DNA from 2 places in the Thermodesulfomicrobium thermophilum DSM 16697 genome. Region 2 is predicted to be linked to the other one. Evidence: riboswitches for the same ligand, from Rfam matches in the RefSeq annotation. Region 2 holds a riboswitch; the other holds the start of a gene.
What was found. A riboswitch is a leader RNA that binds a small molecule or an ion and turns the genes downstream of it on or off. The one in region 2 is predicted to bind thiamine pyrophosphate.
Positions count from the first base shown of each region.

Region 1 (16,626 bases), on a different contig from region 2:
TTCACCGGCGCGCGCCACGAGCAGACTGCGGTCCACATACACCAAGCCAGCCACGACCCGAGGCGGCTGCCCAGGATCTTCCGCAAAACGCACCGGCGCATACCCCACCACGATAGCCCCTTCGGAGCTCCCTACCCGGCGTGACCATAACGAGCGTACCACCCCATGCCGCCCCTCTTGAAGATCCGCCACCACCGCCCAATAACTCTCAAACTCCGACCCAGGACGAAAAGCCACCTCCAACGCCCCGCGCCCCTGAATCCCCTGAAACCCGAAACGCACATCATCCACATCCAGTGGGGCAAGGGGAGAGACATCACCTCTGGCCTCCAAATACATCCAGCCTTGAAGATCCAAGAGCACGGAATAACGCAGCCCTGGGGTGCGCGTGAAACCAGCCAAGGGAGAATCCGCCCCATGGTACCGAGCAAGGAGATTGCGCACGGCACGCAGACTTACGCCAACCACCAACACCGCGCCGTCGGGAAGCCCCATGGCCCACCGCACTACCTCCCAATGCACCGGCTGGTTATCAGCCCCCCGCAACTCAATGGGGTAGACCGTATCGACAACCCCCAACCATTGTCGCATCCCTGGGGCCAAGCCAGCGGCATCCGCGGGTAGCGGCGAATTGCGAATATGCGCGACCCAGCGCAAGGGGACCTCGAGAGGTTCCCCCTGGGAGTCGGCCACCACCAAGGCGCTGGTCTGCGGAGGCCTGGCGGCCAGGGCCGCTTCCACCACCACGCCATTGCCAAGCACAATTCGCGCATCGCGCAAAAATTGCTGCAAAACCTGAGACGACGGTTCGGCCTCGGCAAAAGCGCGTTCCGCCAATCGAACCGAAGTGGCGAACACCCCGGCCACGGCGTCGGCTTGCGCCAAGGTGGACAGCAGCGTCACCCGCTCTACAGCCATTCCCACGAAATAGTGGGTCGAGCGCATGAGTAGGGCACCGCTTATCGCCAAAACACCCAATACTACCGGAAACACCGCCGCGGCCAATTTGCGACGCACACTCCAATGCGCAAACCGGCTGGGTCGCCGGGGACGACGGGCAACGATATTGGAAAGCGAAAAGAGACGCATACCACCCTCCGATGCGCAAATAGTCACGCAAAAATCCCGCCAAGGCAAGACCCGCGACATAAAAAACAATCAACAAAAAAAGTGACTTATCAGCGAAGGCACAAAGCTTGATACTTCTTGCACAAGCACAACCCCCAAACCTTCTTGAGGAGGAAACGTATGGAATGGAAAAGGAAGCCCATCAAAACCATCTTGGTTCCACTGGACCTCTCCAGCCAAGCTCCATCGGTGCTGGAAGAAGCCATCCACCAGGCGAAGGCCTCGGAAGCAGAGCTGGTCCTCTTGATGGTGGCGGAAGATTTCTCCGACATCGGCGATTATGCCCACGCCGCCCAGGTGCAGACCAAGCTCCTTGAAGAGACGCAAGCCAAGGCGGAGGACTACGCGCAACATGCCAAGGCTGCGGGACTCATCCCTCAGGTAGAAGTATGCCAAAGCCCATCCCCGGCGGACGCCATCCTGCGCGTGGCTGAAGAGCGTCAGGTGGACTTCATCGTCATGGGGAGCCGATCCAAACGCGGCATCGACCGCTTCGTGTTGGGCAGCGTAGCAGGCAAAGTGGTTTCCCATGCCCCGTGTTCTGTGTTGGTGGTTCGTAACCCCTAAGGAGGATATATGCGACGTTTCATTTTCCCTATTCTTGCATTTCTGTTTCTTGTACTTCCAGTTACCGCATTGGCTGCAGGAGGTGGAGGATCGTCCATCGTGATCGTTGCCGACACCCGCTGGACCAGCGGCATCTCCCATTGGTGGGCGACGCTCTACAACGAAAGTCACCTCTATTTCACTATCGTCACTGTCATCATAATTCCAGTAGTAGGCGTTATATTTGGTACCATTGCCGACTTTATCATGGCACACATCGGTATTGATCTTACGAAGCGCGGCCACGGCGGCCACTAAAATCAAAGGAGGATGTATATGGATTGGCTTTACGTACACATGCCTATTGCCGGCGTGGATATTTTCTGGCCCGGACTCATCATCCTCGGTGTGGGAGTGGGAATTATCGGTGGTTTCTTTGGCATGGGCGGCGCATGGATGGTGACACCTGGGCTCAATATCTTAGGTTTCCCCATGGCCTTTGCCATCGGCACCGACATCGCGCATATGGCCGGCAAATCGTTGGTTTCCACCATGCGGCACGGCAAGTTCGGCAACGTCGACTACAAGCTCGGCATTATCATGCTCGTAGGCACCGTAGGCGGGTTCGAGGTAGGCGCCCAAATGATCATGTGGCTCGAGCGGTTAGGCTTGGTGGATAAAGTCGTCCGCTACATCTACTTGGTACTTTTGGCGTTCATCGCCTGGCTCGTCTTTTACGACGTCCACAAGAAGAAAAAGCGCGAAGAAGAAGCCCGGCGCTTAGGTCGCGATCCCGAAGAAGCCGTGGGCGTGGAATGGCATAAGACCCTGCATAAAATCAAAATTCCTCCCATGGTACACCTCAATGTCGCAGGCATCTATTGCTCTGCGTGGCTGCCTATCGCGGTCTCTTTTTTCACCGGGTGGTTGGCTGGCATCCTCGGCATCGGCGGTGGACTGATCCGCATGCCCTCCCTCATCTATCTTCTGGGATGTCCCACGCACGTAGCAGTAGGCACCGACCTCTTTGAAGTCATGATCTCCGGTCTCTATGGAGCAGCTTCCTATACCTACAAAGGACGCACCGAGCTTGTTGCCGCTATTATCATGCTCATCGGCGCTTCCATGGGTGCCCAGGTAGGGGCGGTAGCGACCAAATACATCCATGGATACGGTATCCGATATGTATTCGGGTGGGCGGTCATCGGCTGCGCCGTATCCATTGTCATGAAACTCGTTGGCGCTGCAGTCCCATCTACCAAGCATACAATGGACATCTCAGCCACCATCCTGGTCAATGGCTTGGTAGCAGCCATGTCGCTCTATATCTTCGTGCGCATGGTCCAGGGAGCTAAGGCGGAGCTTGCTGCCAAAAAACGTGGTGTTGTGAGCTAAGCAGAGGGAGGAAACCATGAAAATACTACACCGTATTGCATTCTTCGTCGTGGCGGCAAGCCTGTTTCTCGTGACCGGATGCCTGGAAGAAGGAAAGGTGGAACAAGGCCGCACCGTGGCCTATGACAAGTCCAAAGGCGAGGTCACCATCATCCGAGACACATCCGCGGTACAAGGCAAACCTGATTATACCCACCTGCCTCCCATCACTTTCAAAATCCCCGCGGATCCCGCAGAAATGGGCCCAGAACCTCGCCCCGGCGGGCGCATGAAACTAGACACGGAAAAGAACGAAGTGGTGATCTTCGACGCTGCGATCCAAAACTTTGTCCACATCCCCTTCAAGCTGGTGGATAAGCAGACAGAAATCACCAAAGATCACCCATTGGTGGCGGGCAAGAAATTCCCTATAGTGGACGCCGCCAAACGGACCGTGACCATTTATTCCAGCAGACAAAAGACCCTGGTGACCATCGAAGTAGCAGAGGCGGACATCCAACGCCCCCAGACCGTATGGCAGGCCGGTGACGAGATTCGGGTGTACTACAAGCAGCCAGGCCAGGCACTGCGACTCATGAATATCACCCAAACGGACATCTACAAAAAGTAACGTCAACCCACGGCAGGGGGGCATGCCCCCCTGCCCTTGCCCACGGAGGCCATCATGAAATCCTCTTCCCCTTGGTGGTTCGTCGTCACCCTGGACGTCCTGGTTTTGGGCTATCTCTGTATCGCCATGTACCAGGCACATCTGAACCCGGACACATTTACTCCCACCTTCATGAAGACATTCTTTGGGCTCCTGCTGCCAACCCTCGTGGCGTTCTTTTTCCTACGGCGCCGCCTTGTGTAGGGGAAAGAGGCATGAGTCCTCGCATCCAGCAACTCTTCACTCAACGTCGCATCCTGGGATGCATCGCTTCCCTCTTTTTTCTTCTGGCCCTTGGGGCGGTGGCGGATGGACTCCAGCACATGGCCAGGCAGGATGCTTCGCAACTCGTGATCATTGCAGGGGAAAGCGTCCCCATCTCCGGCTGGGTTCCAGCCAACGCCACGTCCCTGGCCAGAATCCATACCCAGCCGCCCCTCTCTTTGACCTTACGCGGCCAACAGACGGGATACTACCTCGGCGGTAACCAATGGCTGGGGACCATTACCGCCCCAGAGACTACCCCTGAGGGAAATTTCACGGCATCCGTCCTCTTCCCGGGCGCTCCCGCCCAAGAATTTCACATTCGCGTGGTCTCCTCCGCCGCGCATGCACAGCGCCTTGCCCCAAGCGTCCTCATCCGCACCCTTGGCGTGCACCCCTACCTGATAGCCGCCATACTGGCCACGTGCGGGGGTGTCGCGGCGATTGCCATCTACCGTCTCTCCTCGACCCTCGAGAAGCTGCTTGCGCTGCAAAACTTCGCGGAGACCACCATTGATCGCCGTGGTCGGCTCACTGTGCCTTGGGGAAGCCGCCACGGACTCACTCCAGAGACCCGCCTCGCCGTTGTCCTGCCAAGTGGAGAAGCAGTGGGGTATGCCCAGGTGGTGAATGTGTGGGAAGACCACGCCCAGGCATCCTACCCAGGGGTGCGGGGGGTGGTGCTCCTCGCCCGCCCCTCGCCGCAATAATGCCCTGCCCAATCGGGGTTCATGCTCCCTGGCCCCATCGCCATCGCACTGCCGCCGCGCGGAGTTGCTGAGGGCCGACAACCCCCACCAAGCTTCCAGCCATCCCCACGGCCACGATCCCATGGAGAGTCACCTGGGCTGCGGTTTCCACCAGGGTACAATGCGCATCCACCCATGACGGCGCGCAGCAGACACTGGCCACAGGATCCCGCCACAAGATCCGCCAAGGTCGGCTCGCCAAGGCCTTCACCCAAAGACCGGAGTCCCAAATGCCCTGAAGAGCGCCGTCTTCCATCAGCAAGACGACAGTATCTTCTGACCAGTGCTCTAAGGCCCCCAAGGTTTGTCCCACGCTCCAGGACGGCGCCGCCACCAAACACTGGTCCACTGGCATAAGGATGTCTCCAGCATGGAGATTGCGACCGCGGGAGGTTTGCACGGCCTCTCGCAAGCGGGTCACGAGGAGCGCCGTGTCACAAGGTTTGTGAAGCACATCAAAGGCCCCCTGTTCCACCGCCCTGGCCGCATCTTCCAAGGTGGCGTGACCTGTGAGCAAGATGACCGGCGCCCGAGGGCATACCGCTCGAATGCGCGGTAAGGCATCCACCCCGGAGAGTCCCGGCATCCGCACATCAAGGACGATAACATCCGGCTCGACCATCTGCAAAAACTCCAAAGCTTCCCCAGCGCTGGCAGCCGAAGAGGTCACAAATCCCTGGTGCTCCAAAACCTTGGCCAACACCCTGGTAAAGGCAATCTCATCATCCACGAGCAATACATGACTGCGCTGGCGCTCTTCCATGGCATTCTCCTTACGAACGGATAAGGGGAAGACGAGGCAATGTTACGGTAAAACGCGTACCCCGGCCAAGCTCACTGGAAAAGTCTATACGCCCGCCCATGGCCTGCACCAGGGCATGGCAAATGGGCAGCCCTAGACCTGTTCCCCGGTCCGGAGCCTTGGTGGTAAAAAACGGGGTAAAAATGGCTTCGTGGTGCTCAGGCGCAATGCCACACCCGTTGTCCTCCACCACGATGCACGCCTCCTCGCCGTTTTCGGCAACTTTCACCCGTACCGTCACCTGCGACTGGGGCCCCCGGCCTTCCACGGCATGCAAGGCGTTGACGATAAGATTGGCAAGCACTTGCTGGAGTTTGGCGGGATCGAGGCGTACTATGACTGGCTCGGGCAGAACGGAAGTCTCCAACTGGGCGCCCATACCCTCGGCCATGGAATGAAAGGTGGAAACCACTTCCGGCACAAAACGACACAAATCCACCACCCGGGACTCTGCGCCAGAAGAAAGACGACCAAACCCCAAGATGGCGTGGGTAATGCGACTACAGCGTTGGATCTGTCCCTCGAGTTGGCTCATGCTTTCCAAAAGCTCCTCTCCTGGCCTTGAGGCATCGGGACAAACCGCGCGCAGTTGTTCCAAAAGCATGCGCATATAGGCATGCTCACTCTTCATGACCTGCAAGGGATTATTGATTTCATGGGCAAAACCGGCAGCCATGGTCCCCAACTGGGCCAAAAGCTCAGCTCGGGAAAGGGCCTCGCGCAAACTCTCCTGCTCGGTGCGATACTGGGCCAAAAGCCGCGTCACCGCACTACTCGTGCGCAAGGCGACCCCCACCACCAGCACCCCGCCAGCCACCAAAACCGCTGCCAAAAAAAGCCCGAGCCACCGCTCCACAAAAAGGCCCCACTCTTGCGGCGCGGCCACTTCCACCTGCCAGGGGAGCCCTGGGACTCCAACCCTGGCCATTTCCCATCCTTCTTGAGGGGCATCTCCCCGCTCCACGCGCCCCCCTGAGACCTGGAGGACCACATGCTCGCGCTTTTGTCGGGCAAGATCGAGCCAACGACCCAGAGCGTTTGCCTCGAGATAGACCCATAGGAGGCCGTCTCCGCGACGAATCCCCACCACCACGCCAGCAACGGGTTGGGTTTGCAGGGGAGCGGCCACCAGGGACCCTTGCTGAGCGAACACGTCGCGAGCTGCGGCCAATGCCGCTTCCGGGGCCAATACCCCTCCCTGAAAACGCGCCTCTCCAGCATTATTCACCTGACCTACGGCCAAGATCCCCCACGCACGCATGCGCTCCACAGGAACGACCTGAGCAACCTCCAAGGTCTGACGTACCCATTGCTCCACGACGCGAGCCACTGTGGTCGCCCGCTGGCGCACCACTTCCTGATGGGCATGGTGGACGACTCCTACACCCCACACCAGGGCGCAGCCCAACGCTAAAAGCACCGGCACTAAAGGCGGACCAACGATAACCGCAATCAAACGCCCTTGGACCCCGCGGGCCCAAGCAAAGAGTTCAGGCAACGGGCGCATATTCTGCTGCTTGGATCACCGTATCCACGAGTCGAGCAAGCGGCACGGGCTTGAGAAGGTAGGCAAACGCCCCATAGGCCATGCCCCGCACCCCGAGTTCCTCACCACCATGTCCTGAAAGCAGGACCACCTGCACCCGAGGATAGTTTTCTTTGATATACCGTAACGTCTCAAGGCCATCCATGCCTGGCATGAGGATATCGAGGACCACCACATGAACGGGCTGCCGCTCTAGGGTCTTGAGGGCCTCTGCACCGCTGAGCGCACCCTGGGTCGCAAAGCCGCGGCGAGCCAGGCGCTTCACAAGAGCGTCCACAAAATCCTGCTCATCGTCCACCACGAGCACGGAAATTTCATTTTTCACCGAGGTGACGGTCATCGGCCTTACTCCCCCTGCGCACGGGCAGGCAAATGATGAATTCCGTTCCTTCACCCGGCTGGGAGACAAAGCGGATGGTGCCGCCCAACCGGGTGACAATAGAATAACTGATGGAAAGCCCAAGGCCAGTCCCTTCGCCCACCTGCTTGGTAGTAAAGAAAGGATCGAAGACGCGCGCCTGAACGTCCTTATCCATACCCGGCCCATCATCCCGAATACGCATGCAGACACAACCGCTTTGGGCGTCATAGGCAGCGCCAAGGGTAATAGTCCCGTTCTTGCCAATGGCGTCAATCGCATTGTCCACAATATTCAGAATCACTTGTTGGAGCTGAGATGGGTCAGTCTCTACCAACGGAAGATCTTCTTCTATATCCCATTTTAATTGAATATTACGGAAATGCATCTCATTTTCCAAAAAGACAACCGTCTCTCGCAAGAGATCTTTTATAGACACATCAAATCGTACCGGTTCCATGCGTCTTGCAAAGCCAAGCATTCGGTGGACAACACTTCCTGCCCGCTCAACATGTTGTTCTATCTTGATGACTGCGTCTCTGAGTTCTTGAAAATTGGGACTTGACTGGATGTCTTCCTCTTCCAAAAGATCACGAATCCACCCTGCTTGCTCACGGATCACCGCCAAAGGATTGTTGACTTCGTGGGCCACACCAGCGGCAAGCTTCCCTAAGGCAGCCATCTTGCTCGACTGCACCAGCTCCTCGTTGAGGCGCGCCTGCTCCCGCTCTTGGCGTTCCTGATGGACCACAATCATTCGACTTACCATCAAAATTCCAAGGAGCACACACAGCAGGCCACCAGCGCTGACGAGAATAGTCAACGTACGGGTACGTAACAGTGGTTCCAGCTCGCTGTGCTTATCCTCCTCGATCACTACAAGCCATTCTTTCTCCTGCAACCATATGCCAGCGATATAAACAGCATTACCATGCATTATTCCTTCATGAATGCGAACACCAGAAAACTTACTATCTATCAACGGACGGATCACTTGGATATCTTTTCCTGGAAATCTCGGATTTGTCTGAATCTCACCTTTCCTATTAATAATATATGCATCTCCTTTTTTTCCTATCTGAATAAGGCGAACAAATGAATCAAATATTTCAGAATTTATTGTTGCTCGCAAAATCCATTCCCGACCATTCTCCTGCTTGGAAACAGCAACAATAATATGTGGAAAACCACGAAATCCACTAAATACATCGCTAATATATAGCTTACGAACACGGACTATTTTAAACCATTCTTCATTTTTATAATTTATGGAACGAAGATTATAAGGCCCGCTGTACACCACGTGGTTCCCTTCGTCATCAATGAGTCCCAAATCAACTATAGTTTGAGTTCCTTGCTGCATGATGGAAAGCAGCCGATCCATGAACTCCTGAGAAGAAAGTTGGGCCAGGCTATGGCTTTGCGCAGCAACACGCAACTGAGCCACCTGATCGCGCAAAAACAAATCGATAGCATTGCGCTTATCCTCTGCAAAGATAGCGAGATTGTCACGCACCTTTGCGTGATAGGTAGACGCAAACATCCCATAAACCACCCACCCCAAAAGAAACAAGGGGACAAAAGAAAAAAGCAAAACAGTGCCAATAATGGATTTTCGGAGCGAAGGACTCGGGAGCATCTGGTCTCTCCTCCTTGAATACGCGTCGGGATGTCGCAAAAATTGCACAGGATATGCCACAGCCCCATGAAGGCTCCAAGAAAACTCCAAAAGCAACGAGGCACGGAATCGTTGCCTCCCGTGGGAAAGACACAAAGACACCCGGCGTCTACTGCGTTGCCCAGGGGACCGAGGGGTCTTGGCGATAGCACAAAGCCAATGGCTTGACCCCGACCGCCCGGCTCCGTAACCGGAGCGTGCATTCGGGAGTCCGGTGGAGCCGGGCTGAGAGGGCCCCCATTTTGGAGCCGACCGACGAACCTGATCCGGGTCATGCCGGCGCAGGGATTGCCTCCCCCTTCCGAGTGCGCCTGCATCCTTCTTCATGCCTCGGAGGTTTCCATGTGTCGTCTCGTATGCGCATTGGTCTTGGTGCTTGGCGCGCTTCCCATCCGTGCCACGGCCGAGGAACTCACCGTCCTCGTCCACGACAGCTTCAGCATCAGCAAGGAGACAGTCGCCCGTTTCGAGGCGGAGCACAACTGCACCGTGCGCTTTCTCCAAGGCGGCGATGCCGGACTGACCCTCAACCAGGCCATCCTCACCAAGCACGCCCCGCTGGCCGACGTGCTCTTTGGGGTCGACAACACTTTTCTGAGCCGCGCCCTCAAAGAAGACCTTTTTGAACCCTACCGCTCCCCGGCCCTGGCCCGGGTGCGGCCGGAACTCGTGCTGGATCCTGAACACCGGGTGACTCCCATCGACTTCGGCGATGTCTGCCTCAACTATGACCGCGCCTGGTTCGCCGCCCAGGGCATGACGCCTCCCCAAGACATCATGGACCTCATGCGCCCCGAGTATGCGCGCCTGCTGGTGGTGGAAAATCCCGCCACTTCCTCTCCGGGGTTGGCGTTCCTGCTCACCACCATCGCCCGTTTCGGTGAGGACGAGGCCTTTGCCTTTTGGGAAAGACTCAAGACCGGCGGAGTGTTGGTGCGTCCGGGCTGGAAAGACGCCTATTGGGGAGACTTCACCGCCGCGTCCAAGGGGCAGCGTCCCATCGTGGTCAGCTACGCCACCAGCCCTGCGGCGGAAGTCTACTTCGGCAAAAACGCCACCGCAGAAGCGCCCACTGCCGCCGTGCTCACACCCGGAGCAGCCTTCCGGCAGGTGGAGTTCGCCGGCATCCTCAAAGGGACCAAGCACCCCGAGCTCGCCCGCCGGTGGATCGACTTCATGCTCTCCGACGCCTTTCAGGAAGACATCCCCCTGCAGATGTTCGTCTTCCCCGCAGTGCACGACGTCCGCCTCCCCGAGGTCTTCACGCGCCATGCCCGCATGGCCGAAAGCCCGGCGTGGATCACGCCGGAGCGCATCGCGGCGCACCGCGAAGCCTGGATTACCCGCTGGAACCGCATCATGACCCCGTGATGCGCCCACACCTGCCATGGGTGGCGCCCCCCGCCTGGGCGCCCCTCATCTTTCTCGCCCTCTTTTTTGCCCATCCGCTGGCGGCCATCCTCTCGGTGAGTTTCGCCCAAGGAGGCTGGCAGGCAGCGGCCGTGGTGCTGCGCGACCCTGCCGTCCATCAGGTGCTCTCTTGGACCACCTTCCAGGCCCTTCTTTCCAGCGGCATAAGCGTCGTCCTTGCCCTGCCCGCGGCCTTTTTCCTCTCCCGGGTACAGTTTCCGGGACAAGGGCTTGCCTCCATGCTCCTCCTGCTCCCCTTCGTGCTCCCTACCGTGGTGGTGGCCACGGCCTTTGCCGTGCTCGCAGACCCCACCTCGTTTCTGGGCCGGCTCACGGCCCCGGTCTTCGGCGCCGCCGAGACCCCCGGCATGGCGGCCATACTCGGGGCACACGTATTTTATAACCTGGGGCTCGCCGCGCGTATCATGGCCGGCCTTTGGGCGCGCATCCCGCAAAGCGCCGCACACGCCGCCGCCACCTTGGGGGCGCCGCCCATAACCATCTTCTTCCGCGTCCACCTCCCCCTGCTCGCCCCGGGGATCCTCGCTTCGGCCATCACGGTCTTTGCTTTGTGCTTCAGCTCCTTCGGGGTGGTGCTCCTTCTCGGTGGAGGGCGGTTCGCAACCATAGAGGTAGCCATCTACCAGGCCACCATGCAGCAGTTGGATCTCCCTCGAGCGGGGATCCTGGCCGTGCTGCAGTTGGGCTGCAGCGCGCTCTTCTTTGCCTTGGCAAGCGTCAGTGCCCGCAGCGTGCCGCTCCACGGCCAAGCACCCCCCACGGCGTGGCGGCAACTTCCCCGGACCGTACAGGGGGCAGGGATCCTTTGCGGTGCCATTCTTTTTGCCGGGCTCATCCTCCCCCTCGTAGCGCTGATACTAGAATCCTTCCGCGTCCAAAACGCCTGGAGCCTGGAGGCCTACCGCCTCCTTGCCCAGGACCCCCGCCAATCGGCCCTAGGAACTGCCCCCATCGTTTCCCTCGCCTACTCCCTGCGCTACGCCGCCCTGGCCACGGCCCTGGCCGTCCCCTTGGGGCTTGCCGCTGCCCTCGGGGCCCGGCGCAGCCGACTGCGCACCGCCATCGAGACCGTGTGCATGCTCCCCATGACCACCTCTGCCGCCACCTTGGGTTTGGGGCTGCTGCTTGCCCTGCGCACGCCCTGGTGGGACGCCCGCACCGCTTCGTGGGTCATCCCCGTGGCCCACGCCCTGGTGGCCTTGCCCTTGGTGCTGCGCACCCTGCAGCCGGCCCTGGAGGCTATTTCCCCGCAGTTGGGCGAGGCCGCCGCCACCCTGGGGGCGAGCCCCAGACAGATTCTCGGCCGTATCACGCTCCCGCTGCTTGCCCGCCCCCTGGCCATGGCCACCACCGTGAGCCTGGCCGTAAGCCTGGGAGAGTTCGGGGCGAGCCTTTTTCTCGTGCGCCCCACCACCCCCACTTTGCCCGTAGCCATCTATCGTTCCCTGAGCTTGCCCGGCACCACCAACCACGCCCAGGCCTTGGCCCTGGCCACCATCCTCCTTGCCACGTGCGCAGTCTTGGGACTCGTGGCCCAGCGCCTCTGGGTCGGCGCGTCCCATAAGGCCCACCCATGAGCATCCTGCGTCTGCAACACATCGCCAAACGCTTTGCTGCTTGGGAGCTTGCGCCCCTTGATCTCGAACTTCCTCCCAACGCCACCCTGGCGGTGCTCGGACCAAGCGGCAGCGGCAAATCCACGCTGCTTCGCCTCATCGCCGGACTGGAACGCCCGGATCAAGGACGAATCTTTCTGGAAGACCGGGAAATCACCCATCTGCCGGCCCACCACCGAAAGATGGGGGTCATGTTTCAAGACTACGCCCTCTTTCCCCACCTGAGTGTGGCGGAGAACGTGGCCTTTGGCCTGGTGGTGCGCGGAGATGACCGGAGGAGCATTCGCCGACGGGTGGCGAGCCTTCTTGCCGATATGGGACTTGGCGGCATGGAAAAACGCCGCGTGTGGGAGCTTTCCGGGGGCGAACAGCAGCGCGTGGCCCTGGCCCGAGCCCTGGCCCCGCAGCCGCGGGTGCTGCTCCTCGATGAACCACTGGCGGCCCTCGACCAAGGGCTGCGTCGGCGCCTGGTGGGGCAGCTCGCCGCGCTCCTTGCCCAAGCGCAGGTGCCGACTCTGATCGTCACCCACGACCCGACCGAGGCCTGCCGCCTGGCCACCCACCTGGCCATCCTCTATCACGGAAGGCTGCTGCGCTTCGGCCCAGTGGATGCGGTGCTGGACGCTCCCGGCACGATCGCCGCAGCCACGCTCCTCGGCCAGACCACCATCGTCCAGGAAGGACCGTTGATCGCCCGTTTGGCCCAAACCCTGCCCGCGGCTCCGGCCTACCTCGTGCTGCCGGACGCCGCGCTGACTGCCCACGCACCGGACCGGGGCATTGCCCTGGAAGGAAAAGTACTCGGCCGCCGTCTGGAGACGGCCCACACCTTGGTGGAGATATACGGCAGCACCGTAGAGCTCTTCCTGCCGCCGGAACATCGCCCAGGGGAGCAGATCCGCCTTACCCTCAACGCGGCGCGGATCCGTCCCCTCAAGGAAGCGGACCCAAACGCCGTGCTTCCCACGCCCGCGTAAGGGCCGCCGGCACAAAGGGCAAAAACTCCGCCACTCCAAACGCCGGCGTGGGCTGAGCCAACTCCCCCAAGAAGCGATTGGCAAGGGCTGCCACGCAGCAGGCCTCCTGGATGGGGAGGCGTGCGGCCAAGAGCATGGAAACCAGGGCCGTAAGCGTGTCTCCCGTGCCACCGATGGGCTCCATGGCCGGCACGTCTGGAGCAGCGATGCGCGCCACAATACGGCCGCCCTCCACCACCGCATCGGTGCGCCCTTTGACAAGCAGGGCCCGGGCGGCGTTCTCCCCGGCATAGGCCCGGCGGACGAGATCGGGAACGGCCTCTTCGTCCTGCAAGAGAAACCCGCGCGTGTAGAAGGGATGGGGAGCGGATTCATCCGCCAAAAAGGCCATCTCCCCCACGTCCGGGGTGAAGAGGTCGTAGTGGGCGGCGAAACCGCTCATCTTGGCGGCATACATAAACCCGGCGTCCGCCACCAAAAGAGGCCGCGGACGCAACGATTCCAAGGCCCACAACACCTGGTTGTGCCCCGCCACATCGGGCATGAGGTAGTGGAAGGTCACCCCCGGGCCCTGGACGCGGTGCACCTCGGACGCCAAAGCCGCATAGATCCGACGACTGCCCTCACCGGTGCCGACATCGCCGGCCAAAAGTACCTCCGGGGCAGGCAGGTGCAAAAACGCCGCTGCCGTCAAGGCCGCGGCCACCAGGGCGGGCGTGCCCCGAGCCACCCGCACCCGTGCGCCACCCAGGAGGAGCTCCGTCCCGTCCAGCTGCGCCGGCCCCCAATAGAGGCCAAAATCCGCCCGAGGTACCGTACCGACGATCAGCCACGACATCGGCGTCGTACCTCCGTAAAGGCCAATTGCAAGGCGTACCCGCATAAGGTGCGGCCCAGAGAGCGCGGCTCCGGGGCCTCATCGATGCTGCGCCCCACCAAGACCTCGGCCAGATAGGGGACGTCCGGGCACCCCCCGCCCGAAACATTGACGATGCGTCCAGAGGATCGGTGCACCGTGACCTTCATGTTGGCCGCCCGCACCATGAGAAACTCCCCCAACTCCTTGACGTGAAAGAGGGAAACCGGCTCCAGGAGGTGATCTTCCACCACCGCCACCCGCAAGGGCACGAGGCGGTGGTTTTCCAGGATCTCACGCACCCGGAGTTCTTCCACCAGCGGGAACTCCACCACCATGTCACAACCTTGGCGCAGGGCCGGAGGCGGCCCCTTCACCGCCACGGGGACCCCGGCGTCCCGAAGCACGGCCTCGGCGCGGATGACCTCTCCGGTGCTGGGAAAGAGGAGCATGCCCCGATCGGACATGCCCCGCTTCGACGCATTGGCTGGATGGCGGCGCACAAAGCGCCGAACCCATGCGATCATTTCCGAAGTTCCAAACGGAACTCGCCGCCGGGAAGCCCGGTCACGGCAACACTCCAACCCCGGCCTTCCGCGGCCCGAGTGACGTTTTCACAGCTGGCTTCCGTATCCACCAGCACCTCGATGACGCCGGAGCCTGCCTCGCCGATGGCCTGCAGGGCAAGGAGCACCGGCTGGGGGCAAGAAAGCCCTCGCGCATCCACCTTCATGACTGCCTCCTCGTATGGAACCACCCGATGAGCACCAACACCACAAACCCGATCACCACCGCAGCCATGCCATGGGGACCGATGCCATTGGGAGAGCTCGCCAGGCCGAAATTGTGCGACACCGCTGCCCCCACGAGCATGCCCAGCCCGAACAGGGCGGCATCGGTATTGCCTTCTCCTGCCATGAAAAGCTGACGGCCCGGACATCCTCCGGCCAAGGCAAAGGCCAGGCCCGCCACCAGCATGCCAGCGAAGTTCCACAACCCCATGGTATGAGCCACAGGCTGGCCCTCAAAGCCGGGATGGAACTGCCCGACCACCACGTTGGTCACCAAGGCGGCGCCAAACAAGGCTACCACGCCCAAAAAGAGGTGCGCATGCCGGAAAAGAATGAGATCCCGCAGGGCGCCCATGGTACAAAAACGGCTGCGCTGGGCCAAGAAGCCGATACCCAAACCCGCGGCCAAAGACACCGCCACCGGGGCATAGGCCGCGCCGGGTCCTTTGAGAGAATACCACAGGATGTCGCTTTGGGCCTCGCCAGGAATCGGCGGGAAAATCAGCCGCAAGGCCAAAAGGCCCAGCATGATGGCCGGAAACACCAGGCCCGTTGCCACCGTCTGCGTCTGCGCCCGGCCCAGAGAAAAACCGGCCTTGAAAAAGAGGGTGCCGATCCACACCCCGGTGGCCAGGCCGGCCAGTCCGAACAGGGCGTTGCCATCTCCGCCGGCCAGACGCAAAAACACCCGCCACGGGCAGCCCAAAAAGACCAAGGCGCCAATCATGGCGATCATGCCGAGCACAAACCGTGTCACCGGGGCCGAGCCTCCGGAGGGCTTGAACTCCCCAAAGACCACGGCCGCCGCCAATGATCCGAGCACAAAGCCCATGATCTCCGGACGCAGGTACTGGACGACTGCAGCCCGGTGCAGGCCGATGGCGCCGGCCACATCCCGACCAAAACAGGCCACACACACGCCCATATTGGCAGGGTTTCCCCAGTACTGCAGCAGGGCCGCCACAGTCCCGATGAGTGCGCCCACCACCACGATCCCGATGGTCGTGGCGAAAACATTGCCTCGTCCTTTGCCCATATCCTCCTCCTCGGTAGTCATATTCCGTGCTCCGGCCTCGATATCACGGGGCAGAGCACTGCATCCGGAGTGTAGCGGTGCACCTTACCACACAAAGGGCAATGCACCCGCACGAGACCACGTACGACGCGGCCCTCGATCTCCGTTTCCTCCACCTGCAGACGCTCCTCGATGGACCAGGTGCTCTGGGAGAAAACCTCTCCGCATTCTGGGCATACAAACATCAATTCCATAGAAAATAAGCGCCGCATACGGCGCTTTCCCAGACGGAGTCCAATTGTCTTAACAAATATATAAAAAGAATATGTATTTTCAAAAAAAATACATACAAAAAAATCCTGCATCAAAATGCAGGACAACGCACCCGCGCCAATGAAAAGCGGGAGTGTGCACGGGGAACTTGCGGTGCTACAACGTCTCGTCCAGGACGAGGTTGTCGCGATGGATGACTTCCGGGTGCGGACAGACGCCCAAAAGCGCCGTGATCTCCGCCGAAGAAAGCCCTTGGATGCGCCGCAGCTCTGCGGCCTTGAAATTCGTCAGCCCAACACCGATGGTAGTACCTTCGGGGTCCACGACCTTCACCAGAGCACCCACGCCGAACTGGCCTTCCACGCCCACGACACCGGCGGCAAGGAGGCTCTTGCCGCGGGAGCGCAGGGCCTGGGCCGCGCCTGCGTCCACCTGCACCACGCCTGCGGGATCCAAGTGGTAGGCGAGCCAGAACTTCCGCCCGGAAATGTTTCGCTTGGGCCGCACCCAGGTCCCCAGCGCTTCCCCGGCAAAGATCCGCTCCAGGGCAAA
Region 1 covers NZ_JCANTW010000012.1:410,572-427,197, reverse strand. The annotation lists gene BR00_RS05720 (sigma 54-interacting transcriptional regulator) at 1-1,089, opposite strand, end outside; gene BR00_RS05715 (universal stress protein) at 1,249-1,695, shown strand; gene BR00_RS05710 (DVU0150 family protein) at 1,705-1,992, shown strand; gene BR00_RS05705 (sulfite exporter TauE/SafE family protein) at 2,011-3,069, shown strand; gene BR00_RS05700 (DUF4881 domain-containing protein) at 3,086-3,679, shown strand; gene BR00_RS05695 (hypothetical protein) at 3,734-3,922, shown strand; gene BR00_RS05690 (hypothetical protein) at 3,934-4,692, shown strand; gene BR00_RS05685 (response regulator) at 4,712-5,494, opposite strand; gene BR00_RS05680 (sensor histidine kinase) at 5,505-7,040, opposite strand; gene BR00_RS05675 (response regulator) at 7,024-7,419, opposite strand; gene BR00_RS05670 (sensor histidine kinase) at 7,394-9,076, opposite strand; TPP riboswitch at 9,309-9,420, shown strand; gene BR00_RS05665 (thiamine ABC transporter substrate-binding protein) at 9,458-10,486, shown strand; gene BR00_RS05660 (ABC transporter permease) at 10,486-12,123, shown strand; gene BR00_RS05655 (ABC transporter ATP-binding protein) at 12,120-13,139, shown strand; gene BR00_RS05650 (NAD(P)H-hydrate dehydratase) at 13,096-13,977, opposite strand; gene BR00_RS05645 (putative Se/S carrier protein) at 13,965-14,522, opposite strand; gene BR00_RS05640 (sulfurtransferase TusA family protein) at 14,519-14,728, opposite strand; gene yedE (YedE family putative selenium transporter) at 14,725-15,822, opposite strand; gene proB (glutamate 5-kinase) at 16,231-16,626, opposite strand, start outside.
Region 1: linked by a shared signal. The riboswitch ahead of BR00_RS05665 (thiamine ABC transporter substrate-binding protein) and the one ahead of thiC (phosphomethylpyrimidine synthase ThiC) in region 2 are both predicted to bind thiamine pyrophosphate.

Region 2 (12,716 bases):
TGACGGAAAATGCCCGGCGTCTCGGGGTGCCCATCGATCCTGCGCCCAAAGGCGTCCACCTGCGCTTCGGCCAACTCATCACCCGCGCCGCAGAGACCTATGGACACCAAACCGTGGTCCTGGTGGACGAATACGACAAGCCCATCCTCGACAACCTCACCGATCCGGACACAGCGCGGGCCATGCGCGAGGGACTGCGCAATCTCTACTCCGTGCTCAAGGGCCGGGATGCGGATCTGCGCTTCGTCTTCCTCACCGGGGTCTCCAAATTCAGCAAGGTGAGCCTCTTTTCCGGGCTCAACAACCTCAACGACATCACCGTGGACGACCGCTACGCCGCCCTCTGCGGCTACACCGAAGACGACCTGGACACGGTCTTTGCCCCGGAGTTCGCCGCGGCAGCGGCCGAAGGCACTCCACTTCCCCGCCAGCAGGTGCGGGACTGGTACAACGGCTACCGCTGGGGAAGCGAAACATCGGTGTATAACCCCTTCGATGTGCTCCTCCTTTTTGCCGAGCGCGAGTTCCGTGCCTGGTGGTTCGAGACCGCCACCCCGCGCTTTCTCGTGCAGTGGCTGGCCCGGCACCGTTTCTACACCCCGCAGCTGGAGCGCCTCTACGCCAGCGAGCAGCTGCTCTCGGCCTTTGATGTGGAGCACATCGAGCCCGAGGCCCTGCTCTGGCAGACCGGGTACCTCACCCTGACAGAGCGGCGCATCACGCCGGCGGGGACACCGGCCTACGTCTTGGGGCTTCCCAACCAAGAAGTGCGCACGGCCCTCAATGCCGCCCTGCGCGCCACATGGATCACTCCGGAGCTGGAGCGCATCCTGCAGCAAAGCATCTGGGAGATCTACGACATGCTGACCCACGGCGACGCAGCGGCCCTGCACGAGCACTTCCAGCGTCTCTATGCCGGCATCCCGGCGGACTGGTACCGCAACACCCCCATCGCCCAGTACGAAGGCTATTTCGCCAGCGTGTTCTACAGCCACCTGGCGAGCCTGGGGCTTCCCATGGTCGCCGAGGACACCTCGCTGCAGGGCCGGCTGGACCTCATGCTGCGCGCTGGATCTACCGTATGGCTCTTCGAGTTCAAGGTGGTAGAAGGCGACGCCCCCACCGGCGAGGCCCTGGCCCAGCTTCGAGCCAAGGACTACGCCGCACCGGAGGTGGAAAAGCTCCTGCAAGTCGGCGTGGAATTCAGCGCAAGCCGGCGCCAGATCGTGGGATGGGAGGTGGCACCCGGGGCTTGCTGCCACCCAGAGTGATTCGATCCCGCCAGCACCCACCAGCAACAGGCCGGAGGCCCAAAACTACGACTGCGCCAAGCCCCCGGCGTTGGAAGATGCCGCCAGCAACTCTTCCACTTCCCGCACCCGCGCTGCAATGTCCGGGGCAGTGACCACCTCGCTCACCATGGCAATGGTGCGAGCCCCGGCCGCCACTACCTGAGCGAGGTTGTGTCGGGAAATACCACCGATGGCCACAAAGGGAAGCGCCTGGGTGGCGGCGTGGCGCACGGCATCCAACCCCACGGGGGCGCACACGTCCTCCTTGGTGCTGGTGGGAAACACCGGCCCCACGCCGATGTAGTCCACGGGCAGAAAGAGCGCCGCCGTAGCCTGGGCCGGCCCATGGGTGGAAAGGCCAATGGCCATGCGGGGGCCCACCAAGCGGCGCACCACCTCCACCGGCATGTCGTCCTGTCCCACGTGCACGCCGTCGGCATCCACCGCCAAGGCCAAATCACAATGGTCGTTGACGATGAAGGCCGCGCCCAAGGCCCGCGTCATGCGCCGAATGGCCACGCATTCCTGGTACGCTTGAAGACGCGGGACCCGCTTTTCCCGGTACTGGATGATGCGCGCCCCGCCTTCCAACATGGCGGCCACCACCGCCACAGTGCTGCGCCCCTGCGAGAGGGGAAGCGCCGTGATACAGTACAGCCCGCCGGAGTGAATCTGCTCCAGCACCTTTTCTCGTCCGCTCATGACCAATCCTCCCTGGCACAGTCGTCCACGATCCATCCCACAACCACGTCCGCCTGCAAGGCCGCCGCGGCAGTGACCCGGGGGGCAAGAGGCGGGGTAGCGCCTGCGCAGGGCGTGCATTCGTCGCCCACCACCACCAGCCGCCCCAATCGCCGCACCGAAAGCCCCGCCCCCACGCCGCCGATGCCTGAGGCGCTCACCACCCGATGCCCAGCCGCCAAGGCCGCCTCCACCAGGGCCGCCTTGGTGGCGGCGTCGTCCACAGCCTCCACCACCGCCGTACAGCCCGCAGCAAGACGGGGGAGCGCATCCGGCGCCACGAACCGCGGCACCAAGGTCACCCCCATCTGCGGCCGGATCCGCCGCAGCATCTCTCCCAAGGCCATGGCCTTGAGCCGCCCCACATGCTCAGGAAAATACGGCTGGCGGGAGAGGTTTACGGCCTCCACCCGGTCTGCGTCCGCCAACACCAAGTGGCCCACCCCGCTTCGGGCCAGGAGCAACGCCACGTGCGCCCCGAGCCCCCCCAGGCCCACCACGAGGACTCGGGCCTGAGCCAAACGCTCCAGGGCATGCGGCGCAAGGGCCGGAGGCGTCCAGCTCATGCGGCCCTCGACGTTGCCGCGCTCGCAAGCGGCTGCCAATCCTTGAACACCGGCTGCATCCCCCGGCTGCGCAGCATGGCAACCACTTCGGCCACGGAGCGCGTGTCGCTGATGGCGAATTGTTCGCTGCCCTCCACCTCGCCCACGGACGTGCGCACCCCGGCCGAGAGCTTGGTCACCGCCAGCCCCACCAAACCGTCACGCAGGCGGGGGGACTCACGGGTGGAAAGGGTGATCCCCGCACAGGGCAGCGCCAGGCGCAAGGCCAAAATGGCCTGGACGAACTGCCGGTCCGTGACCGGATGCGGGGCGGCAAAGCCGCCGGCATGGGGACGCAGGCGCGGCAACGACACCCCGATCTCCACCCCGGGAAAACGTTCCAGCAGATACCGGGCATGGGCCACCAGGGCGAGCACGTCCTGCCGCCAGGAGGCAAGCCCCAAGAGCACGCCCAAAGTGATCGAAGGCATCCCAGCGTGGGCGGCCCGGGCCGGAGCATCCAGACGCCAGGCGTAGTCCGCCTTGGGGCCTGCGGGATGCATGGCGCGGTAGACCTCGGGGTCGTAGGTCTCCTGATAGAGCGTCAGCCCAGTGGCGCCGGCCTCCACGGCGTCGCCGTATTGCGCCGTCGCCAACGGGAAGACCTCCAGGGCCAGGCCGGGAAAGCGCGGGGCCAGCAGGCGTACGCAGTCCACGATGTAGTCCACCCCGGCTCGGCGCGGGGCCTCGCCCGTAAGGAGGAGGAGATGCCGCAGGCCTGTGGCGGCGATGCGCTCCCCTTGAGCCGCCACCTCCTCCAAGGAGAGTTTGAGCCGGGGCATGGCCACATGGGCGGCGTAACCGCAGTAGCGGCAACGGTTCTCGCAGTAGTTGGCCACATAGAGAGGGGTGAACAGCAGCCGCGCCCGGCCGAAATGCCGCAAGGTGCACTCCGTGGCCGCCGCGGCCATGTCCTCGAGCATGGATTCGGCAGCGGGCGAAAGCAGCGCCGCCACGGCATCGAGACGCGGCCAGGCCTGCCCCAAGGCCCGGGATACGGCCGCCGGCGACGCGACAAAAGCGGCGTCCGGAAACTGCGGGGGCTGCCACGAGGATCTCACAGTTCCTCCACAAAGCCGGTGAGCGGCGAGGAAGCGCTGGCCTGCCACCGGGCAGCAGGCATTCCCGACACATAGGCCAAACGGCCGGCCTGAACCCCCAAGGCAAAGGCCTGGGCCATGACCACCGGGTCTTCGGCCGTGGCGATGGCGGTGTTCACCAGGCAGGCCGCAGCGCCCATCTCCATGGCCTCGGCGGCGTGGCTTGGCCGACCAAGGCCGGCGTCCACGATGATGGGGACCTCGGTGATTTCTTCCAGCAGGATGCCGATCATCTCCCGCGTGGCAAGCCCCCGATTGGAGCCGATGGGCGCGCCCAAGGGCATGACCGCCGCCGCTCCTGCGGCCACCAAGGCGCGGGCGGCGTAGAGATCCGGATTCATGTAGGGCAGCACCACGAAGCCTTCCCGGGCCAAAACCTCTGTGGCCCGGATGGTGGCCTCGTTGTCCGGAAGCAGATGGCGGGCGTCGCGAATGATCTCGATCTTCACCCAATTGCCGCAGCCCATGGCCCGGGCCAGGCGCGCCAGGCGCACGGCCTCGTCCGCACTGCGCGCCCCGGAGGTATTGGGCAGCAGGATCATATGCTTCGGGACATGTGCCAGCACCCCGGCATCCGGGGCGTCCAGATCCACCCGCCGCAAGGCCACGGTGATGACTTCGGCCTTGGCGGCCGCGCATACCGCCGGAATCTGCGACTCATCGCCGAACTTGCCCGTGCCCAAAAACAGCCGGCTGGTCAGACGCCGACCGCCGAGTTCCCAAAAATCGTCCATCATCACCCGCCCCCCACGAAACGCACCACCTCCACCCGACTTTGCGGCTGGAGGACAAAGCGCGGCCAATTTTCCCGGGGAACGATCTCCCCATCCACCTCCGCCACCACCGGCGCCTCCCCAAGGCCAAGGTCGTCCAGGACCTGCCTCAAAGTGGCCCCTGCCGCGACGGTCATCTCCCGACCATTGACGACGATCTGCATGCGGGATCCTCCCATACACAAAAGTGATCCACCGGCCCGGCGCCCTGCCCCAAGGACCGCTCAGCCCCAGCAGTGAGAGCGCACTGCAGATACCCATGCGCCCGGGCGGCCGCTTCCGGCACGTCCAAGCCCTGGGCGAGCCCCGCGGCGATGGCCGAAGCCAACGTACATCCCGTGCCATGGGTATTGGGGGTGGAAAGACGCGGGGCGACCATCCGCTGCACCCCGTGCGGGCCCACCAGGATGTCTTCGCACGCCCCCCCTGTGCCGTGCCCGCCCTTGAGGAGCACGAAACGCGGCCCCACGGCGCGCAGGTCCTGAGCGGCCCGAGTATCTCCCGCCGCCACTTCCCGGCCCAAAAGTACTGATGCCTCAGGAAGATTGGGGGTGAGCACCCAGGCGCGGGGAAGGAGCAGCTCGCGCACAGCGGCCGCCGCAGCCTCAGACACCAGACGATCGCCGCTTTGGGCCACCATCACCGGGTCCACCACCACCGGCACCCCAGGCATGCGTTCCAGAGTCGCGGCCACCAGCTCCACCACCGCTGGGTCCGCGAGCATCCCGGTCTTCACCGCCGCCACCGGGATGTCCTCGAGCACGGCCTCCACTTGGGCGGCCACCATGTCCAGCGGCACGGGATGCACGGCCCGCACCCCTCGGGTGTTTTGTGCCGTCACCGCCGTGATCACGGTGAGGGCATACGCGCCCAAAGCGGCGCAGGCCTTGAGGTCGGCCTGGATGCCGGCCCCGGCGCACGAGTCCGACCCTGCGATGACGAGCACCGTGGCATAGGGACGCAGCGACGGCCCGCTCATGCGGATGCCTCCTGGGCGGACGAAGCAGCGCTGCAGCTTTGACGGCACTGGGCAAAACGCCGCACCGCGCACAGATCACCGCACATGGTGCATGTGGACGCAGGATCCTCTGGGTGGAGCAGGGCATACCGGGAACGCGCCGTGGCCGGATCCAGGGCCAGGCGGAACATCCCCTCCCAATCCAAGGCCGCCCGACAGGCGGACATCTCGCGGTCCCGGGCCACCGCCGCCGGCACCCCCCGGGCCACGGCCGCGGCATGGGCCGCAATGCGCGCCGCCACCACTCCCTGACGGATGTCGTCTTCCCCGGGCAGGCCCAAATGCTCCGCCGGAGTGACCACACAGAGGAAATCCGCTCCCGCCATGGCCGCAAGCGTGCCGCCGATAGCGGCCACCAGATGGTCGTAGCCTGGGGCCACATCCGTCACCAAAGGCCCGAGCACGTAGAACGGCGCGCCATGGCACAGACGCTTCTCCAGCAGCACATTGGCCGCCACCTGATCCGCAGGCACGTGTCCTGGGCCCTCGATCATGGCCTGCACACCAGCGGCCCGCGCCCGCCGGGCAAGCTCGCCCAAGAGGATGAGCTCCTCCACCTGGGCGGCATCGGTGGCGTCGCAGCCTGCCCCGGGCCGCAGCCCATCCCCAAGGCTCAAGGTGACGTCAAAGCGCCGGGCGATGTCCAACAGGCGGTCATAGCCGGTGAGCAGCGGATTCTCCTTGCCATGGGCCGTCATCCACTGGGCGAGAATGGTGCCTCCCCGGCTCACCATGCCGCAGACCCGATCCATGGCCAGTTCCACGGCGCGGCGGGTGACCCCGCAATGCACGGTGATATAGTCGAGCCCCTGGGCGCATTGGTCCTCGATGGCAGCGAAGAGCTCGTCCTCGGTCATGTCCGGAATATCCCGCCCCTGAGCCAATAGGTCCGCAGCCACGGCGTAAATGGGCACCGCCCCCACCATGACCGGACTCTCGGCAAGGATGCGCCGGCGGATGGCCGCAAGCTGCGGCCCGGTGGAGAGGTCCATGACGCTGTGAGCGCCCGCTTCCACCGCGACGCGGAGCTTGCGCACCTCGGCATCCATGTCCTCGTCCGACTGGGAAGAGCCGATATTGGCGTTGACTTTGGGTGTCAGGCCCGCGCCAATGCCTTCCGGGACGAACTCGCGACGGGTATTGTGGGGGATCACGATGTGGCCCTGGGCAATGCCGTGGCGCACGCGCTCCGGGGACACACCTTCCTTGTGGGCCACCTGTTCCATGGCCCATGTAATCTTGCCGGCGATGGCAGCTTCCAATAGGGTCATTACTCCTCCAAAAAGTTGAGCCGCCACCCGACTGGGTAGCGGCTCAAAGACCAGAAGGAGTTCATGGCGCCCCGACAAGTCTTCTACCGTTTCCCTACGCTGGTATGACCCAGATCAGGTGGAGAGGGTATACTCTCAGGCCCGAAGGCCACCCCTAACGATAGACACAGATCTCGTGTAGAACCAAACCCCATGCGCTGTAAAGCAAAAAATCAATTATGCATCAATTTCCGTAATGCCGAAAGGATACCGCTCTTGGTCAGGCCCAAGTCATGGCGCAGCTCGTCCTGGGTGCCATGGCCCACGAAGCGGTCCGGCACCCCGAGGCGCCGCACCCGGCGGCCATGCAAAAGGTCACGGTCCGCCAAAAGCTCCAGCACCGCGGAGCCGAATCCGCCCATGAGGCAGCCCTCCTCGGCAATGAGGATGCGCCGGTGCTGGGCGACCAATGCCACGATCTGCTGTTCCGCCAGGGGCTTGACGAAGCGGGCGTCGAACACCGCCACGCTCCGGCCGTCCTCTTCGGCCAGAAAGTGGGCCGCCGCCAGGGCCGGCAGCACCCGGCTGCCCACAGCGATGACGAGCGCGTCCGTTCCAGGGCGCAGGAGCTCTCCCTCGCCCACGGCAATGGGCGTCGGGTCGTCCACGAGCGCCTCGCCCGAGCCCACGCCGCGGGGATAGCGCACCGCCACGGGGGTCCCCAAGGCAAAGGCCGTCACGAGCATGCGCTGGAGCTCGGGCTCACTGCGCGGGGCCATGAGGGTCAGATTGGGGATATGGCGCAAATAGGCCAGGTCGAAGACGCCGTGGTGGGTGGGGCCGTCCTCGCCCACCAGCCCGGCGCGGTCGAGGCACAAGACCACCGGCAGGTTCTGCAGGCAGACGTCGTGGACGATCTGGTCATAAGAGCGCTGCAGGAAGGTGGAGTAGATGGCCACCACCGGCCGCAGCCCCTGGGAGGCCAAGCCCGCGGCAAAAGTCACGGCATGCTGCTCGCAGATGCCCACATCGAAGAAGCGCTCTGGAAAACGCCGGGCAAACTCGGTGAGTCCTGTGCCTTCGGGCATGGCGGCGGTGATGGCCACGATACGTGCGTCCTCTCCTGCCAAGCGGCACAAGGTCTGGCCAAAGACATCCGTATAGCTGGGAAGCGCGCACGGGGCGAACTTGCGCGCCATGCCGGTCTCGGGCTCGAAGCATCCCACGCCGTGGAAATACACAGGGTTGGCCTCGGCCGGGGCGTACCCTTTGCCCTTTTTGGTGAGCACGTGCACCAAGATGGGCCCTTCCAAGGTGGCGGCTTGGGCCAGGACCCGCTCGAGCATGCGCACATCATGACCCTGGATGGGGCCGATGTAGGAAAAGCGGAAGGCCTCGAAAAGCATGCCCGGGGTGAAGAAACTCTTGAGCGAGTCCTCGGTGCGGCGGGCATACTCGGCCAAGTCGTCGCCAATGACCGGCACTTGGCGCATGACGGCTTCCACCTCGCGCTTGAAGCGCTGCACCCAACGTTTGGAGAGCTTGCGGCTGAGAAAGGACGACAACGCCCCCACATTGCGGGAAATGGACATTTCATTGTCATTGAGGACCACGATGAGGTCCCGGCCGAGGCCCCCGGCCTGATTGAGTCCCTCATAGGCGAGCCCGGCGGTCATGGAGCCGTCGCCGATGACGGCCACGGTCTTGTGGGGTTTTCCGGCCAAATCCCGGGCCACGGCCATGCCCAGGGCCGCCGAAATGGAGGTGGACGAATGCCCTACGGCAAAGTGATCGAAGGGGCTTTCGTCCGGCCGCGGAAAACCGCTGATCCCGCCCTTTTGCCGCAAGGTGTGGAATTGGGGCAGCCGCCCGGTAAGAAGCTTGTAGGCATAGGCCTGATGCCCCACGTCCCAGACGATGCGATCCACAAGGGGATCGAAAACGCGCAGCAAAGCGATGGTGAGTTCCACCACGCCCAGGGAAGGGGCAAGATGGCCGCCGTTGGTGGCCACGGTCTGGATAATGACCTCCCGAATCTCCGCCGCCAAGGCGGTGAGCTGGTTTTCCGGCAATCGGCGCACCGCTGCCGGAGAATCCACGGCGGCAAGGAGAGGAAATCGCTCCACAGTCATTGGCTCCGCTCCATGAGGTACTGGGCAAGACGGCGCAAAAACAGCGCCTGGGGATGGTCGCCGTACGGGGCAAGAGCAGCCACTGCCTGGTCGATGCTCTGCTGCGCCAAGGCGCGGCTCTGCTCCATGCCCACCAGCGCAGGATAGGTGCTTTTGCCCTGGCGCTCGTCGCTGCCGACGGGCTTGCCCAACGTGGCGGTATCTCCCACCACGTCGAGGATGTCATCGGTGATCTGAAACGCAAGGCCCAGATGGTGCCCGTAGCATTGGGCCCGCTCCGTATCGCCCCCGGCAAGCAGCGCGCCCGCCACGCACGCTGCGGCGATGAGCGCCCCGGTCTTTTTGCGGTGCATGGCCTGCAGGGCGGACAAGTCGGCGCGACCACCGGTGAGCGCCATATCCAGCATCTGGCCGCCCACCATGCCGCGAGGACCGGCGGCCTCGGCCACAACGGCCACGGCAGCCAGCACTCGAGAGGCGTCCAGCGGTGTTCGGGCCATCAAAAAAAAGGCTTCCGTGAGCAGACCGTCGCCTGCCAAAATGGCCGTGGCCTCGTCGAACTGCTTGTGGCACGAGGGTTTGCCCCGACGCAGGTCGTCGTTGTCCATGGCGGGCAGGTCGTCGTGGATGAGCGAGTACGTGTGGATGCACTCCAGGGCGCAGGCGAAGTCGAGCACGTCCGAAGCCGCCAGCCCTTCGAGCTCCGCCCAGGCCAGCACCAAGGCCGGCCGCAGACGCTTGCCGCCGGCACAAAGCGAATACTCCATGGCCTCGCGCAGGCGCCCGGGCACTGCGCCGTCTGCAAACAGCGTGACCAGCCGGTTTTCCACCAGCCGCGCCCGCTGCCGCAGGGCATCCTTCAGGGCAGCAGCGTCCATCACGCCTCCTCCTGACGCATGGCCTCTTCCACCACCAGACGCGCCTGCTTGAGTTCTTCGTCGCATTGCCGGCACAGGCGCATGCCCTCCTGAAAAAGCTGCATGCCCTCCTCCAGCGGCACCTCCGGGTCCTCCAAACGGGCCACGATGGCCCGCACCCGGGCCAGACGCTCCTCAAAATACATCTCGCTCATACGTCCTCCACCACCACGCCAAAGACGCCGTCATGCATACCGACCTGCAGGCGCTCCCCGGGCCGCACCGCGCCTGCAGAGCGCACCACCTGCCCGTTGCGCCGTACCACGGCAAACCCCCGCGCCAGGGGCGCGGCAGGGTCCATGGCCGAAAGCCGCGCCGAAAGTACGGCGGCTTCCCGCGCCTTGCCTTCCCAAAGGGCCGCGCCTGCCCGAGCCAAGTGGTCCGTGGCCTGGCGCACGGCATCATCCGCCCGGCGCACCCGCTCCGTCCCCCAGGACTCCAGACGGCGGCCCAAACCGGCAAGCACCTCGTGTTCCCGATGCACCCGGGCGAGGCCCGCCTGCTGCAGCCGCTGCCGAAGCCGCGCCACCTCCAGGCCAGCGCGCTGCACCCGCAACGCCGGCGACACCCATGCAAGCCGCTCCCGCGCCATGGTTAGAGCTTGCGCCGCACGCCCCAGATGGCCGCGCACGGCCCGCCCCAGCCCCAAGGCCGCATCGTCGAGCCGCTGCGCCAAGACCTCGCGGTCTTCCCACAAGAGCTGGGCCGCATGGGTGGGGGTAGCGGCGCGAAGATCCGCGGCAAGGTCCGCCAGGGTGGTGTCCACCTCGTGCCCCACGCCGGTCACCACCGGCACCGGGCATGCGGCAATGGCCCGCACCACCATCTCGGTGTTGAAGGCCCACAGGTCTTCCAAGGAGCCGCCACCGCGCAGGAGCACCACCACCTCGGCCCAGGCGTCCGCCGCCACCTGAGTCAAGGCGTACTGCAAGCGCGACGGGGCCTCGTCGCCCTGCACCGGCGAGGCGTACAGACGCATCACCGCGCCAAGGCCGCGGGTGCTTGCCACCCGCACAAAGTCCTGCAGCGCCGCCCCCTGCGGGGCGGTGACCACCGCCACCCGCCGGGGATTGCGCGGCACAGGCCGCTTGCGCGCCGCGTCAAAAAGCCCCTCAGCCCCCAATTGGTTCTTGAGGGTCTCCAGCGCCAGGGCGAGCGAGCTCACGCCCGCATCCTGCACCACTTCCGCCACCAATTGGTACACCCCGCGGGGGGCGTAGGCGGTGATGCGCCCGGCCACCAAGGTCTCCCGACCTTCTTCCGGGAGCAGTGCCTGCGGGGACGCACTCCCCTCCTCGAAGACCTCGCCCGTCACCGGATCCACTGGTGCGGCACCCCCTTGACGGCCGCGAAACCACACCACCGGCAGCACCGACTCGCCGTCGCGCACGGTAAAATACACATGTCCAGACAGCGGCCGACTCACGTTCACCGCCTGGCCCCGCACCCACACGAAGGGGAACTCCCCCTCCAGCACCGAGCGCAGGGCCGAGGTGAGCTCACTTACGCTAAAGACGTGCACCAGCCCTCCAGCACTTCGGCCCGCCAGGCAAGGATGGCCTGCACCGCCGCATCCGCGGGCAACTCCTGGCGAACGCCGGTGCGCCGGTCCTTGACCTCCACCACGCCCCGCGCCAGACCCTTGGCGCCGACGATGACCTGCATGGGCGCACCCAACAGATCCGCCTCGCTAAACTTCACCCCAGGCCGCTCGTCGCGGTCGTCCAGCAGGGTGTCGATCCCCTGGGCCGTGAGGGCGTCGTGGATCTCCTGGGCCAAGGCACGGGGCGCCTCTTCACGCACGGACAAGGGAAGCACATGGATTTCGAAGGGCGCCACCGGCGGCGGCAGGATCATGCCGGCGTCGTCGTGGTTCTGCTCGATACACGCGGCCAGCACCCGGCTTACCCCGATACCGTAGCATCCCATGATCATGAGGCGCTCACGGCCGTTCTCATCGAGGAAGGTGGCGTGCATGGCCTCGGAGTATTTGGTCCCCAACTTGAATACGTGCCCCACCTCGATGCCCCGCACCAGGTCCACGGCCCCGCCGCAAGCCGGACAGGGATCTTCCGGGATGATGGTACGCAGATCCGCCACGGCCGTGGCCGCCACATCCCGGCGCAGGTCCACATGCCGCAGATGCGTATCCGCGGCGTTGGCGCCGCACACGTAATCCGTGCCCAGCGTGAGCTCCTGATCCACGTAGATGGGCACGCCCGAAAGCCCCACCGGGCCGGCAAAGCCCACCGGCGCGCCGGTGGCCCGCTCCACCACCTCGGGACAGGCCAAGTCCACTGCGGCCGCGCCGAGCATGTTCTTCACCTTCACCACATTGGCCTCACGGTCGCCGCGCACCAGCACCGCCACGAGATTCCCATCGGCCTCCATGAGCACGGTCTTGATCACCGCCTGCGGGGAGATCCCCAAAAATGCCGCCACTTCTTCCACGGTGCGCGCCCCCGGAGTGGCCACGGGCTCCACGGCCGGACACGAAGGCAACTCGGAAACGCGTGCAGCAATACGAACCTCCGCCTTCTCCACATTGGCCGCGTACGCGCACTGGCGGCATACGGCCAAGGTATCTTCCCCGGTTTCGGCAAGCACCATGAACTCATGCGAGAAACTCCCGCCAATGGAGCCCGTGTCCGCCGCCACGGCCCGAAAACGCAGACCAAGGCGGGTAAAGATGCGGGTGTAGGCGTCGTACATGGCCTGATAGCTGGCATCGGCCCCGGCCTCGTCGCGGTCAAAGGAGTAGGCGTCCTTCATGATGAATTCACGGCCCCGCATGAGGCCAAAGCGCGGCCGGATCTCATCCCGAAACTTGGTCTGGATCTGGTACACATTGATGGGCAGCTGCCGGTAGGAGCGCACTTCATCCCGCA
Region 2 covers NZ_JCANTW010000005.1:9,981-22,696, reverse strand. The annotation lists partial or broken gene BR00_RS01015 (ATP-binding protein) at 1-1,271, shown strand, start outside; gene thiE (thiamine phosphate synthase) at 1,317-1,994, opposite strand; gene thiF (sulfur carrier protein ThiS adenylyltransferase ThiF) at 1,991-2,599, opposite strand; gene thiH (2-iminoacetate synthase ThiH) at 2,596-3,699, opposite strand; gene BR00_RS00995 (thiazole synthase) at 3,696-4,475, opposite strand; gene thiS (sulfur carrier protein ThiS) at 4,475-4,675, opposite strand; gene thiD (bifunctional hydroxymethylpyrimidine kinase/phosphomethylpyrimidine kinase) at 4,645-5,490, opposite strand; gene thiC (phosphomethylpyrimidine synthase ThiC) at 5,487-6,800, opposite strand; TPP riboswitch at 6,875-6,966, opposite strand; gene dxs (1-deoxy-D-xylulose-5-phosphate synthase) at 7,013-8,911, opposite strand; gene BR00_RS00970 (polyprenyl synthetase family protein) at 8,908-9,789, opposite strand; gene xseB (exodeoxyribonuclease VII small subunit) at 9,789-9,983, opposite strand; gene xseA (exodeoxyribonuclease VII large subunit) at 9,980-11,350, opposite strand; gene BR00_RS00955 (proline--tRNA ligase) at 11,332-12,716, opposite strand, start outside.